3 regions of the Paenisporosarcina sp. P4_B8 genome follow, and region 1 is predicted to be linked to each of the others. Evidence: riboswitches for the same ligand, from Rfam matches in the RefSeq annotation. Region 1 holds a riboswitch; each other region holds the start of a gene.
The links. A riboswitch is a leader RNA that binds a small molecule or an ion and turns the genes downstream of it on or off. The one in region 1 is predicted to bind thiamine pyrophosphate.

Region 1 (4,244 bases):
AAATTGCTTTTAATTGCTTATAAGCGAAATGGTTGGTCGGTCCGTGTCCATGGCCGATACCAAGAGGATTCTCGAGAGCCAGCTGGACAAATTTTTTCGCTTCGACCAAAGCTTCCTTCAAAGGAATTCCTTGTCCCAAAAATGCAGTCAATGCGGCAGAAAACGTACAGCCCGTTCCATGTGTATGCTTGGTGTCGATACGAGCAGATACCATTTTGAAGCTTGTCCCATCGGCCATAAAGACTGTATCAGTTGCCGTATCCCTTTCTTCTAGATGACCGCCCTTCATGACCACGCAATTGACACCCATTCCCAAAATCTCTTTAGCTGCTCTTTGCATATCCGACTCCGATTGGATTTCCAAACCGGCCAGCACCTCGGCTTCTGGAATATTTGGGGTTAATACTGTTGCAAGTGGTAAAAGTTTAGTCTGTAAAGCTTCCACTGCTTCATTCTGCAAAAGATTTGCCCCTCCTTTGGCAATCATCACGGGATCAACGACAAGTTGCACATTTTTTTCTCGCAAATTATTTGCTACTTCTTCAATGATTTCTGTTGAAAAGAGCATGCCTGTTTTGACTGCTTGGATGGGCATATCCTTAAAGACAACATCTATTTGTTGTGCCACGAAATCGGGTGATGCTGGAAAGATCCCTTCTACACCCAGCGTATTTTGAGCAGTCAGCGCTGTAATCGCGGACGTACCAAATACGCCAAGTTCCTGAAATGTTTTCAAATCGGCTTGTATACCGGCTCCGCCCCCACTATCCGAGCCTGCTATCGTCATGACAATGTTCATTTTCCTTCACCTTTGGAATAGAGATGCAAAGCATTTAGTACTTCAGTCTGGAAAGAACCAAGAAGTTGTGTCTGAGACGATGTTTGCTCGGATATTTGTTTATAAGCTTGAAGGAGATTGCGTAAGTTGAGGAGGGCCTCTCCATCCAAACTTAAAGCCGCGGTGCAAATTGCACTCAACAAACACCCAGTACCGGTTATCTCTGTCATTCGTTCATGCCCGCCAGTTATCCAAAATTCTTTGTTTCCATCGGTTATATAATCCGAAGCGCCGGTCACAGCTACGATACAATTCCAATCCTTCGCTACTTGCTTGGCAACGTCCGCGATGTCCATGTCGCCTTCTCCACTGTCCACTCCTTTTGACTGCCACGAAACACCTGCGATTGCAGCCAGTTCACCTGCATTACATCTGATTAAATTAAACCGAACTTGTTCCAGCAAATCCCTAACTGCCTGTTTGCGAAATGATGTAGCTCCTACGCCTACCGGATCCAAAACAACGGGTGTACCAAGTTCATTCGCTTTTTTACCAGCCAGAAGCATCGCTTCTTGCGTTCGTGTATTGATTGTGCCGATATTAATTAATAGAGCCGAGGAAATGGCAACCATTTCTTCTACTTCTGATATTTCATCCGCCATGACCGGTGACGCACCGATTGCTAGCAACCCATTCGCGGTAAAGTTCGCCACGACATAGTTTGTCATGCAGTGAACGAGAGGCTTTTTTTGACGTATTTGTTCAATAGGCATAGACTTTCACCTCGTTTTCCCAGTTCTCAAGTGTCCAAGGCATTTCCCAGAATTTCCACTCGTAATAGCAGCTCTTAGCAAAATGACCTTTCAGCACACTTCTCTTATTCGGATTTTCCTCTGCATATCGATTCATCATTTGCATTTGATGCTCGATTTTTTCTTTGTAACCTGGTGCACTATACATGGCAATCCAATCTTCATAAGCTTTGACACCTGGTTTAGCGTCTTTATACTTCTCCCCGATTTCCTGATAGAGCCATGGACAAGGGAACATGGCGGCAAACGCTTCTGCTACATCCCCGTTATGAGCTGCATTGTACATATGCGATACGTAGTTGTAGGCAGCCGGAGCAGGTTCAAAGTGTGCTTCCATTTCCTCCGTAATACCGAGCTCTTTGAAAACAGTTCGGTGCAAATCAAGCTCGGCTTCATTGATGTAGCGGGCAGATTCTAAAAAGAATGCTATGTCTTCATTCGTTTCAGCCTTCGTGGCGGCAATCGCCAGCACCTTTGTGTAGTGCTTTAAATAATAGGCGTCCTGCATCATGTAGTACGCAAATTTCTCAAGTGGCAATGTCCCGTCCACCAGTCCCATTACAAAGGGGTGATCAAAACTGCCTTGCCAATAAAGATCCGTTTCTTTTCGTACTTCTTCACAAAATGTCATTACTAGTCCTCCTTCTTTGGATGGACGCAAGTGCAAAAAACGCCCTTTTGCGTATGACAAAAGAGCGTTTCTGATGAAACATTGCTCCCTACGTCAGTGTTAACTGTCAGGTTCCAAGGGTCAGGTTTTAACCTTCTCAACTAAAAAGTCCCCCCGCAATTAAAATATTGAATTAGAAACAAAAAAGCCCTCCATAATGGAGAGCTACAGTACAAAACAAAAGCGTTAAACCGCTATGTACTTTGCTCCCTACGTTCGTCTTAACGAACAGGTTCAAAGGGTCAGGTTTTAACCTTCTCAACGCCAATGCGTCCCCCCGCAACTATTTTAATTACTTACATACTAGCACACTATCAGGAAATCTCAAGAATAGTAGTGAGTAATTTCAGTTTCCATCAAGAATGAAAAAACCCTTCAACTCCTTCAAAGAACTCATTTCATCATCGTTTACAATTTTTTTCTGAACGAAAAACACCATTTATCATAATCCATTCTGTCTTCATAGAATCTATGAGCATCGGTTCTTTGGATTCCCGATTCCAGTGCTACATATTCGGCACCATTTTCTTTTGCCCACTCATGTATGAACTCCAACAATGTCTCTCCATACCCAAGCGAACGTTTAGAGACGTCCGTAACTAAATCATAAATATAAACGTGACGGCCGCTATAAAAATTCGTTCTCAAGCTTACGCCTGCCAAAGCTACGATTTGATTTTGAGCAAATAAGGCAAAAAGTCGATATCCGTCTTGTGTCATTTGCCCGAGCAAATCATGAAAAGACTCCATCGTCAAATCCAATCTTAACTGTTTCATTAGTGGAAATGCACATTCGAATTGTTCTGGTTTGGTTAGTTCTAAGATTTTATGGATTGAATCATCCATCGTCATTCCTCCGTCAAAATTAGTTTCCGTCACATGTCCCCATGTACCACAAAAGTCTTCATCTATTTAACAGCTTCTACTATTTTTAGTTTTTCCTTTATGGTTTGAACAATCGTATGTACTGGGACATTCTCCGTGTTGATGTAATCTCCAAAATAATGTTCTTTATATGCTTTCAGGCATTTGAATGTTTGTTGGAAACACCAATTTCCTTCTTCTTCCCCACGTTCCCTAAGTCTATCGAAAATAGTTTCCTGATTTGCTGTTAAACAAAAATGGGTTGTTTGTTCATCAATCTTCTTAAATCCATCGAATATGTAATTAAAATATTCTACTTTCCGAATAGTCATTGGAACAATTAAGTTCACTTTATACTGTGCGATTAAGTGATCAGCTACGGTAACGGTTAATTGTTTCCAAAGCTCCAAATCCTGAAAATCTCCTGTTTTTGCTTCAAGAGCCATAACATCTACTGGGAGAATTTTTCCTAACAAACTACCTATTTCTTCCGGATCAAAAATCATACTATTTTCGACTTCTTTCTGTAGTTCATTGGAAACAGTGGTCTTCCCCACTCCAAATGCTCCATTTATCATGATAATCATTCGTCCACCAGTCCTTTTCCTTTAGTTTCATCCTTCTACAAGCATTAAATATTTCTTAAGTTGTTGATTGTACATAATTAATTATTGTTACATTTTACCATTATTTCATTATTGAATTAAATAACGAAAACAAAAAAACACCGCAAATGCGGTGCAATTAGTGAGTGATTATGGATTGTCATGCTCAATTGGAGTAAGGGCTTTGGTTTCGTCCAGATAAATGAAAGCGTCGTAGCGACTTCCCATTTTTGAAGATACATAATTCCCGTAAGCCTCGAACTCAGGATTATAAACCACACCAATTGCCCGATGACCAATCCATTCATCAAACAGGTGGCGATTGTCATCATCGAAAATTAATAACTTATTAAATTCACCAGCTGCATGCATAGCGTATTCCCATGATTTTTTCATAGCTGGTGGCACGACCATTATTTCATATGGGTTTGCCCACTGGTCAGCTGCGATCACTGTTCCCTTGTATGTGCCAAACCCGACAGCGAAGACATTTTCTTTTCTGTTCTGCAGGCGGA
Region 2 (4,244 bases), on a different contig from region 1:
TTCTTGTTCAACTGTAGGCATACAAAATTGTGTATCCGGATCTTGGAAGACGGTAGCGATTCTCCGATTAATTTCCCCAGCGACATAACTACTGGTGTCTTTATTAAAGAGGACAACCGAACCACTTAGCTCTCCGTCACAATTGGCAGGGTACAAACGATTCATCAAATACAGTAAACTACTTTTCCCGCAGCCACTCGGACCATATAAGACGACACGTTCGCCAGCATCTATCGAAAATGAAATGTTTGTAAAAACTGGCGAGTCATCTTCTGGAAATTGAAACGTGACTCCTCTGAAGTCAATTACTTGTGAGATGCCACTTGGTGATTCATTCGTGAAATCTTTACCCAATGGACTCACCCTTCAGCTTGTGTTTCTTTGACGTATTGCGAGAAATCGAATATCCACGGAGAGCCCCTGTTGCCAGTAAACCATCGGATACATACTTTCCGCCTAAACCAGCGATGATGGCACCACTCATCACTCGAAGTGTGAACATCAAGATAAGCAGTGAAGGGTCAAGCGCTGCGTAACCAGATACAAAGAAGCCATAGGCAAAACTGAAGACTGCAGAACCAATCCCCGCTAAACAAAGCACCCACCAGTCATAGCGTTTGTAACCTGTCGCGGCAAAAGCAGCTTCTGCACCAAGCCCCTGGACTAGTCCAGATAAAATCAAACGTGGTCCCACCGCATTACCGATCATCACTTCAATAGTCGCTGCCATGGTTTCAGACAAAAGAGCGGCACCCGGTTTGCGGATGATGTATGCACAAATGATCGACACAATAAACCAAATCCCAAAGATCCACTCGTATGCAATCGGTCCAATCACTCCAGCCCAAATGTTTCCTACTTGAACAAACAGCAAATAAACGACGGCAAAGACAACAGCAAAAACGGATAGCAACACAACTTCTTTCAGTTTCCAGGACTTCAACATATTACGCATCTCCTTTGTGAGAAGGGCTGTTGATGCTCATGTTAACAGTCATGACCAAATGTTTATGTTGTTCCGATCGAGCGTGTGTAAAAGAATCTTCAAGGAATGCAAACACGTCGTGAATATCCCCATGAAGTCCACTTGCATAATGCATGGAATCATTGAACACCCCATATTCTTTTGCGCGTGCCACTTCCTGATAAATAACCGACATATAATCGGGGTTATTCATCGGATACAGGGCAAATTGTGATGATACATATTGTTTGATTTCGCGAATTTGAGGATGGTTTAACAGAACATCATCTTTTTCTAGATAAACATCGCCTGCAGAATCCCCTGGGCAGCCAATCGAAAAGGTTCCGTTAAAGGCGACATGGGCACCCGTTTTTGCTGCATACAATACGATGGCTCTCGCTGTATCGAATACATGCATTTGCTTCCCTCGCATCACCGTACTGACGTCGTCGGTATGCATCCATACATTTGAGGTATCTGCTTCACGCAAAGCCCCTTTAATAATTTCAATAAAATTGTCCGCCATCGGGTGAATCGAAAACCGTAAGCCAACGATTGGACTAATCCCACAACTAAACTCATTCGACATCTCTTTTTCCTCCTTTTTTAGTGCCAGGCACCTATTATTGAACATAAAAAAGCTGCATTCGACGTGGAATGCAGCTGGTTTGCGCAAAAAGAAAAAAAGTTGGGCAAAGGTCACCGCACTTCCTCACGCCAGTATTATCTGGATCGAGTATTAAGGGATCGGAGCAAATGCTCTCATCTCAGCCAAACTATAGCACCCCTAGTGCAAATTCGTATGCAGTTTTATATATTCAAGAACGGCTTCATTGTAACGCATGAAAAAAGGATTGTAAATAAAGTAAATATCAATACTTGCCAATCAGTAAATTCTGTTCTATATTATATATAACAAAACTGTTCTACTAAGAATAGAACAAAGGGAGGTCGCATATGTTTATTGAGATTGAACCGGATTCGACCGTACCGATTTATTTACAATTGGCTCAGCAAATTATTGAAGGGGTAGCAAAGGGGTCTTTGAAACCTGGAGATTCCTTGCCATCTGTACGCTCATTTGCAGCTGATCTCGGCATGAACATGCATACGGTAAATAAAGCTTATCACTACTTGGAAGAGAAGGAATTTATTCAGATTGTACCGAAGAAAGGTGTATTCATTCATGAAAAAGGTGTACGGAAAGCATCAGCTTCCGATCGCCAACGTCTGAGCAAAGAATTACGCCCAATCATAGCAGAAGCACTTTGTCTTCAGTTGTCTCAAGAGGACATTGAGTTACTGGTGAAAGAAATTATTTTGGATTTGAAGGAGGTTAAGTAATGTCAGCAATCATTTTTATCGTCTTATTAATGTTCAACATTGCCATTCAAGCCTTTTTACCGAAGTTTCTGAAGGAAAGTGAAGCGTTTGGCGTGTATATCCCGGATACGCACGTAAAAGACCCACGCCTTATGAGGATGAAAAACCGCTACACTCAATTGGTTTTGCTATGTGGTGTGGTTGTTCTGGTCCTATTCATTGGCTGGGTGTTAATCGTCCGTCCACAGGAGCAACAAATTGTATTTTGGGGATTAGCCGCACAAATAGGTGCATTGGTTTTGCCGATGGGGCTATATGCAAAAAATCATATTGCATTAGCTAACTGGAAGAAAGATGAAAAATGGACAGCGGGTCAAGTTGAGCGGAAAGTGGTAGACCTGCAGTTTCGTGAGCAACTGAAACTGTTGCCCAACATGTATTTTATTTTGCCGATGCTTTTGACCGTCAGTCTAAGTGTTTATGGATTAACCCAATATGATTTGTTACCTGACCAGCTTCCGACGCACTGGGGTCCGAATGGGGAAGCGGATGCATTTACGGAAAAAAGTTGGCTTTCAGTCAATTCGTTGCCATTCCTAACCCTCGTACTTCAAGGCATGTTGCTTTTTTTCAATGGGGCCATGAAGCAATCAGGTGCAAAGATTCAGGTGCGAAATAAAAAACGTTCCCGAGAACAACAACTCGCGTTCCGTAAATATACAAGTTGGTTATTGTTTGTCGTGACCATCACGGTGACGTTGTTGATGGGATACTTACAGCTGACCATTATTTTTCCTGAAACCATGTCAACTTCAGTAACTCTTGCTTCCACCATCTCTTTCTTGGTCATTATTTTAGGTTCTGTCCTATTTTACGCCATTAAAGTAGGGCAAAGTGGCACCAGAATAGCCGTATCACACCCAGATGAAAGTCTAGAAGGGGTAATCGATCAAGATGATGATCGATACTGGAAATTCGGAATGTTTTATGTGAATAAGAACGATCCGAGCATAATGGTGGAAAAACGTTTTGGGATTGGCTGGACCATCAATTTCGGTCACAAAACCAGTTGGATTTCCTTACTATTACTAATAGGAAGTATCGTGTTCGTTTCAACATTGCAATAAAGAGGAGTGGGAGAAAATGGAGGAATTACAAGGGGTGCCTTGGGGTATTATCACACCGATATTTATCATTCAATTTATTTTAATAGTAGTTGCACTTATCGATTTAGCAAAAATACATCAAACAAACGGACCTAAATGGGTCTGGGCACTGGTCATTATTTTCATTAGTATTTTTGGACCTATTTCGTACTTTATTGCAGGGAGAAAACAAACATGACGACAATCTTAGAAGCTAATCATTTAACGAAAATATACGGATCAGAGCGAGCTGTAAATGATGTGACTTTTGCGCTGGGAGAAGGCACATCTACGGCATTAATCGGACCAAATGGAGCCGGTAAAACGACGACTTTATCCATGCTTGGTGGGTTATTACAACCAACATCGGGTACCATTTCACTGAATGGGGAAAAACATGCGGACGTAAGAAAACATATTGGTTTCCTGCCTCAATATCCACAATTCTTTTCGTGGCTGACAGCACTGGAATTTACTGAAATGGCGGCGAAATTAAGTGGGATGGACTCACGGTCTGCCAAGCTTGAAGCACAAAAAACACTGGAGTTCGTAGGACTTGGAGATGCACTACGGAAAAAAACGGGTACTTTCTCCGGCGGAATGAAACAACGTCTTGGATTAGCACAGGCCATTGTTCATAAACCGAAGCTCTTATTATTGGATGAACCGGTATCTGCGCTGGATCCCGTTGGAAGACGCGAGATTATGAATCTATTGAAAAGCTTGCAACAAGACATGACCATTTTGTACTCGACACACATTTTGAATGATGCGGAAGAAATGACGGATCAATTGTTGTTTTTACGAAAAGG
Region 3 (4,244 bases), on a different contig from region 1:
GCATCAGCATCAGTTGTTCTTCTACAGTGAGAAAAGGAACAAGATGAGAGGATTGAAAGACAAATCCGAACTCACTTGCCCGGATTTTTCGAATTTGCTCCTGACTCAACTTAGACAAATCTTTCCCATCGAATAGAATCTGACCATGCGTTGCGCGTTGAAGACCGGCGGCTATTGTAAGTATCGTACTTTTACCAGAACCAGATGCTCCAACTAAAGCTGTTATTTCCCCTTGTTGAAGAGAAAGATTGATTCCTTTTAATACTTGCTCTTCTACGTCCCCATTTCTAAACGTTTTTTTGACATCATCAATTGTGAATACAGTCATATTAAACCTCTCCTTGTTGAATCGCTTGTAGTGGCTCGACTTTTTTAATTTGGATACCCGATAGCGTAGCGCCAACAAATCCGATGACCACGAATATGAGTGATAATTGAACCGTTGTTTGAAGGGTTAAACTAAAAGGCATTCCTTCAGGTGCAATCATTGTGAAAGCTTGGCTCAATGCAACTGATAATGTTAGTGCAATTGCAGTAATAAATAGCATCTGTGACCACATCATCCCAAATAATTGACTTGTTTTAACTCCAAGTGCTTTCAAAATCCCGTATAGTCCTATTTTTTGAACGTTCATCATGTAGAAGAATATCGCGAACAACATCCCGCTGATGACGACTAAAAACCATACAATCATATTGAGCGACATCTGTTCTGCGCTATAACTTGGAATCGTATTGAGAAATTCTTTGTTTGAAAATGATTGTAATCCGTCAATTGCATGCTCCTTATCATTTCCAGGTACAAATACCAATTGCATATCTTCCACACCGTAGATTTCTTTGTAGTTTTCCATATTGATATAAGCGACAGGTGCGTGGCTATATTTCTTTTGATCGACAAAGCCTTTTACTTTAAATTCACCGCTGAACTGATTGTTCGTTATGGTATCTCCGACATTTATGCCGTCTTCTTCTAATGAACTATCTAATATGATTTCTCCTTCTCCAACTTTTTCAAATAACTTCGAATCAGTTGAAGTAACAAAGGCAACGCTATGTTGTTTGTCGTCTGCATCGTTCACAAATCCCATCTGAATTGAAAGTGCCGCTGCATCCTTCTGGTTATTTATTGCTTTGTCTTGTAAATTTTCATCTATTTTCGAAAGATTATAGGTTTCATTTGCTTCGTCATTCATATAAAATTGACCATTTGGCAGATCTTTTATTAAAGCCGCATTATCTTGAGATAAACCATTCGATAATCCAGAAATGATAAACGTTAAAAAACTAACAAGAAATATAATTGATCCTAATATGATAAATTTTGCTTTACTCTTCCTAATTTCTTTCCATGCAATATTCATCTTTTACGCCTCCGTTTTTTATGATAACTAGAGTATATTAGTGTTAAGTGAACGGAATATGAACTGAAGATTACATCGTAAAACGACTGTCAAATACTTTTTCTTTTCGGGATGCAGAGGAATTTATCAGGATGGTTACTGTGGCGACTTGTGCATGTATACTCAAAAACTGGCTATCATGTTTACGTAGAAAAATGCATTAAATTTATTTTTGGATTGATAAGTAATTAATTCGTGTTATGATGTTCATGTACAACTGAATAGTAATATCTTCCACTAGGGGGACCTTGCAATTGATAAATGGAAATCATTTATTCATAAATAAAGGTTGAGATTAAAGTAATGCTTTAAGACCCTTAGAACCTGATCTGGTTTATACCAGCGTAGGGAAGTGGAGTTGCGGAGCAGTATGTTTTTTTACTATTTTTCCAATACAACCACTTTCTTATGTTTGTTAAGAGAGTGGTTTTTTATTTGCCCTAAATTTGGCGGAAGTGATTCGATTCAGTTGAGAAAAACTTTTTTGGAGGTTGTTTTATGACATTTTCAAAGCTTTTAAGAGAAGAATCAGATCACATTTGGGAAGCAAGCTTTCATCATCCGTTCGTTACAGGAATTGGGGATGGGACATTGTCTTTAGAGTGTTTCCGTTATTACGTTATGCAGGATGCATACTACTTGTCCCACTTTGCAAAGGTTCAAGCTTTGGGTGCAGCAAGAGCTAATGATTTTGAAACAACGAGTAAAATGGCAGCTCATGCACAAGCCACATATGAAGCAGAATTATCGCTGCATAAGAATTTTTCACGTCGACTCGGAATAACAGAAGAAGAACAAGCAAATTTCAAGCCTTCGCCTACTGCGTATGCTTACACATCCCATTTGTATCGTGCAGCATATCACGGACATTTAGGCGATATTATCGCAGCCATTTTACCTTGTTATTGGCTTTATTTTGAAATCGGCGAGAGACTTCAGTCGTGTACTCCTGAAGAACCGATTTACCAAGAATGGATTGCTGCATATGGTGGTGAATGGTTTAGAGCGAAAGTCGAGGAACAAATTAATAGACTAGACAAGCTTGCTGAAACAGTAACTGCTGAGGACCGCGAACGGATGAAAGAACATTTTATCATTAGTAGCCAATACGAATATTCATTTTGGGAAATGGCCCATACATTAGAAAAATGGCCAGCTCAAAAAGAAGTAGTAAGTTACACATAGAAAAATGTAGTTGGCGTAGGGAAGTGGAAATAGCTATTAAAATATTTCGGATATCAGTATAAGAAAAGACATCAGTTTGCACCATTGTGGGTGCAAACTGTGTTTTTCTAGCACTGATAGCTATTAAAATATTTCGGATATCAGTATAAGAAAAGACATCAGTCTGCACCATTGTGGCTGCAAACTGTGTTTTTCTAGCACTGATAGCTATTAAAATATTTCGGATATCAGTATAAGAAAAGACATCAGTTCGCACCATTGTGGGTGCAAACTGTGTTTTTCTAGCACTGATAGCTATTAAAATATTTTGGATATCAGTATAAGAAAAGACATCAGTTCGCACCATTGTAGGTACAAACTGTGTTTTTCTAATTTAATTTACGTTTAGTTTATAAGGCAATCAACTTTAGGCTTTTGAAAGGGGATAAAGAGTATGGATCATGCAAAACTACATGTCATATCAACTGGAAGCCAGAAGCCAGAGCAATTAGCAGAAATAGCTGGGGCGATCCATCCATATATCGATGCCATCCATATTCGAGAGAAGTCGAAAACAGCCATAGAAATCTACAGATTAGTGAGTTTATTAACGGACAATAAAGTCCCGTTATCTAAAATAATTATCAACGATCGACTAGATGTGGCCTATGTGTCAAAGGTTGGAGGAGTTCAACTCGCCTATCATTCTATACCAGCTGATATTGTGAAAATACAGTTTCCAAGTTTAAGAGTTGGTTGTTCGGTTCATTCAATTGATGAGGCTCATATTGCACAAGAACAAGGTGCAGATTATGTGATTTTCGGACATGTTTTCCCCACACAATCAAAGCCGGGATTAGTTTCAAAGGGTTTAGAGCAATTAGCCACCGTCTCACATTCAGTTACTATTCCCGTATTTGCAATAGGCGGTATAAAACCGCTAAACGTTCGGGAAGTAATCGAAGCTGGGGCGAGTGGTATTGCTGTGATGTCAGGAATATTAGAAGCTGATAATCCGTTAGAGGCAGCAAAGGAATATTATCAAAAGCTAACGTCTAACAATTGACATAATAATTTTCCAGGGAAAAAGGGGGGATTTGATGAGATATCAGTATGATGCAATCGTGGTGGGCGGTGGAGTTATTGGGGGATCCATCGCTTATAATCTTGCCAAAAGAGGGATTAAGGTACTTTTGTTGGAAAAAGATCGACTTGCAAGTAAATCATCTGGAGCCGCTGCTGGAATGTTGGCCGCTCAAGCAGAATTGGATGGAGTGGGACCACTTTTTCAATTAGCTAGAAAAAGCAGAGCGATGTTTACAAGACTAGCAGATGAAATAAAAGGGACCAGTGGAATAGATATTGAACTCATAAATAAAGGCATGCTAAAGGTTGCCATTAATGAACAGGAACAACAGGAATATAAGAGATTCATTGCAATCCAGAGACAAAGTGGAGATCAAGCTGATTGGCTTACAGCTGAAGAGGTAAGAGAAAAAGAGCCTGCATTATCTCAAGATATTATTGGAGCAATGCTTCTTGATAAAGATGGGCATGTAGAAGCCCCCCAGTTAACTTTAGGGTTATTAAAGTCTGCAGCAGTACTTGGTGTGGTAATAAAAGAATACGTGGAAGTTTATGACTTTCAGTTCACGAAAGAGAGAGTTACAGGTGTTG

Region 2: it holds a riboswitch for thiamine pyrophosphate, as region 1 does, so the genes downstream of both, AC1DSK_RS10665 (YkoF family thiamine/hydroxymethylpyrimidine-binding protein) here and tenA (thiaminase II) in region 1, are expected to answer to the same signal.
Region 3: it holds a riboswitch for thiamine pyrophosphate, as region 1 does, so the genes downstream of both, tenA (thiaminase II) here and tenA (thiaminase II) in region 1, are expected to answer to the same signal.

What each region holds. Positions count from the first base shown of each region.
Region 1 is NZ_JBFUHX010000006.1:72,714-76,957, reverse strand. It holds gene thiD (bifunctional hydroxymethylpyrimidine kinase/phosphomethylpyrimidine kinase) at 1-799, opposite strand, end outside; gene thiM (hydroxyethylthiazole kinase) at 796-1,551, opposite strand; gene tenA (thiaminase II) at 1,541-2,221, opposite strand; TPP riboswitch at 2,290-2,386, opposite strand; TPP riboswitch at 2,451-2,549, opposite strand; gene AC1DSK_RS07705 (GNAT family N-acetyltransferase) at 2,669-3,106, opposite strand; gene AC1DSK_RS07700 (AAA family ATPase) at 3,169-3,711, opposite strand; gene AC1DSK_RS07695 (erythromycin esterase family protein) at 3,880-4,244, opposite strand, start outside.
Region 2 is NZ_JBFUHX010000010.1:15,331-19,574, forward strand. It holds gene AC1DSK_RS10655 (ABC transporter ATP-binding protein) at 1-354, opposite strand, end outside; gene AC1DSK_RS10660 (ECF transporter S component) at 347-946, opposite strand; gene AC1DSK_RS10665 (YkoF family thiamine/hydroxymethylpyrimidine-binding protein) at 948-1,553, opposite strand; TPP riboswitch at 1,657-1,763, opposite strand; gene AC1DSK_RS10670 (GntR family transcriptional regulator) at 1,922-2,308, shown strand; gene AC1DSK_RS10675 (DUF1648 domain-containing protein) at 2,308-3,414, shown strand; gene AC1DSK_RS10680 (PLD nuclease N-terminal domain-containing protein) at 3,431-3,631, shown strand; gene AC1DSK_RS10685 (ABC transporter ATP-binding protein) at 3,628-4,244, shown strand, end outside.
Region 3 is NZ_JBFUHX010000004.1:164,906-169,149, forward strand. It holds gene AC1DSK_RS06050 (ABC transporter ATP-binding protein) at 1-328, opposite strand, end outside; gene AC1DSK_RS06055 (ABC transporter permease) at 330-1,364, opposite strand; TPP riboswitch at 1,633-1,771, shown strand; gene tenA (thiaminase II) at 1,902-2,588, shown strand; gene tenI (thiazole tautomerase TenI) at 3,022-3,633, shown strand; gene thiO (glycine oxidase ThiO) at 3,668-4,244, shown strand, end outside.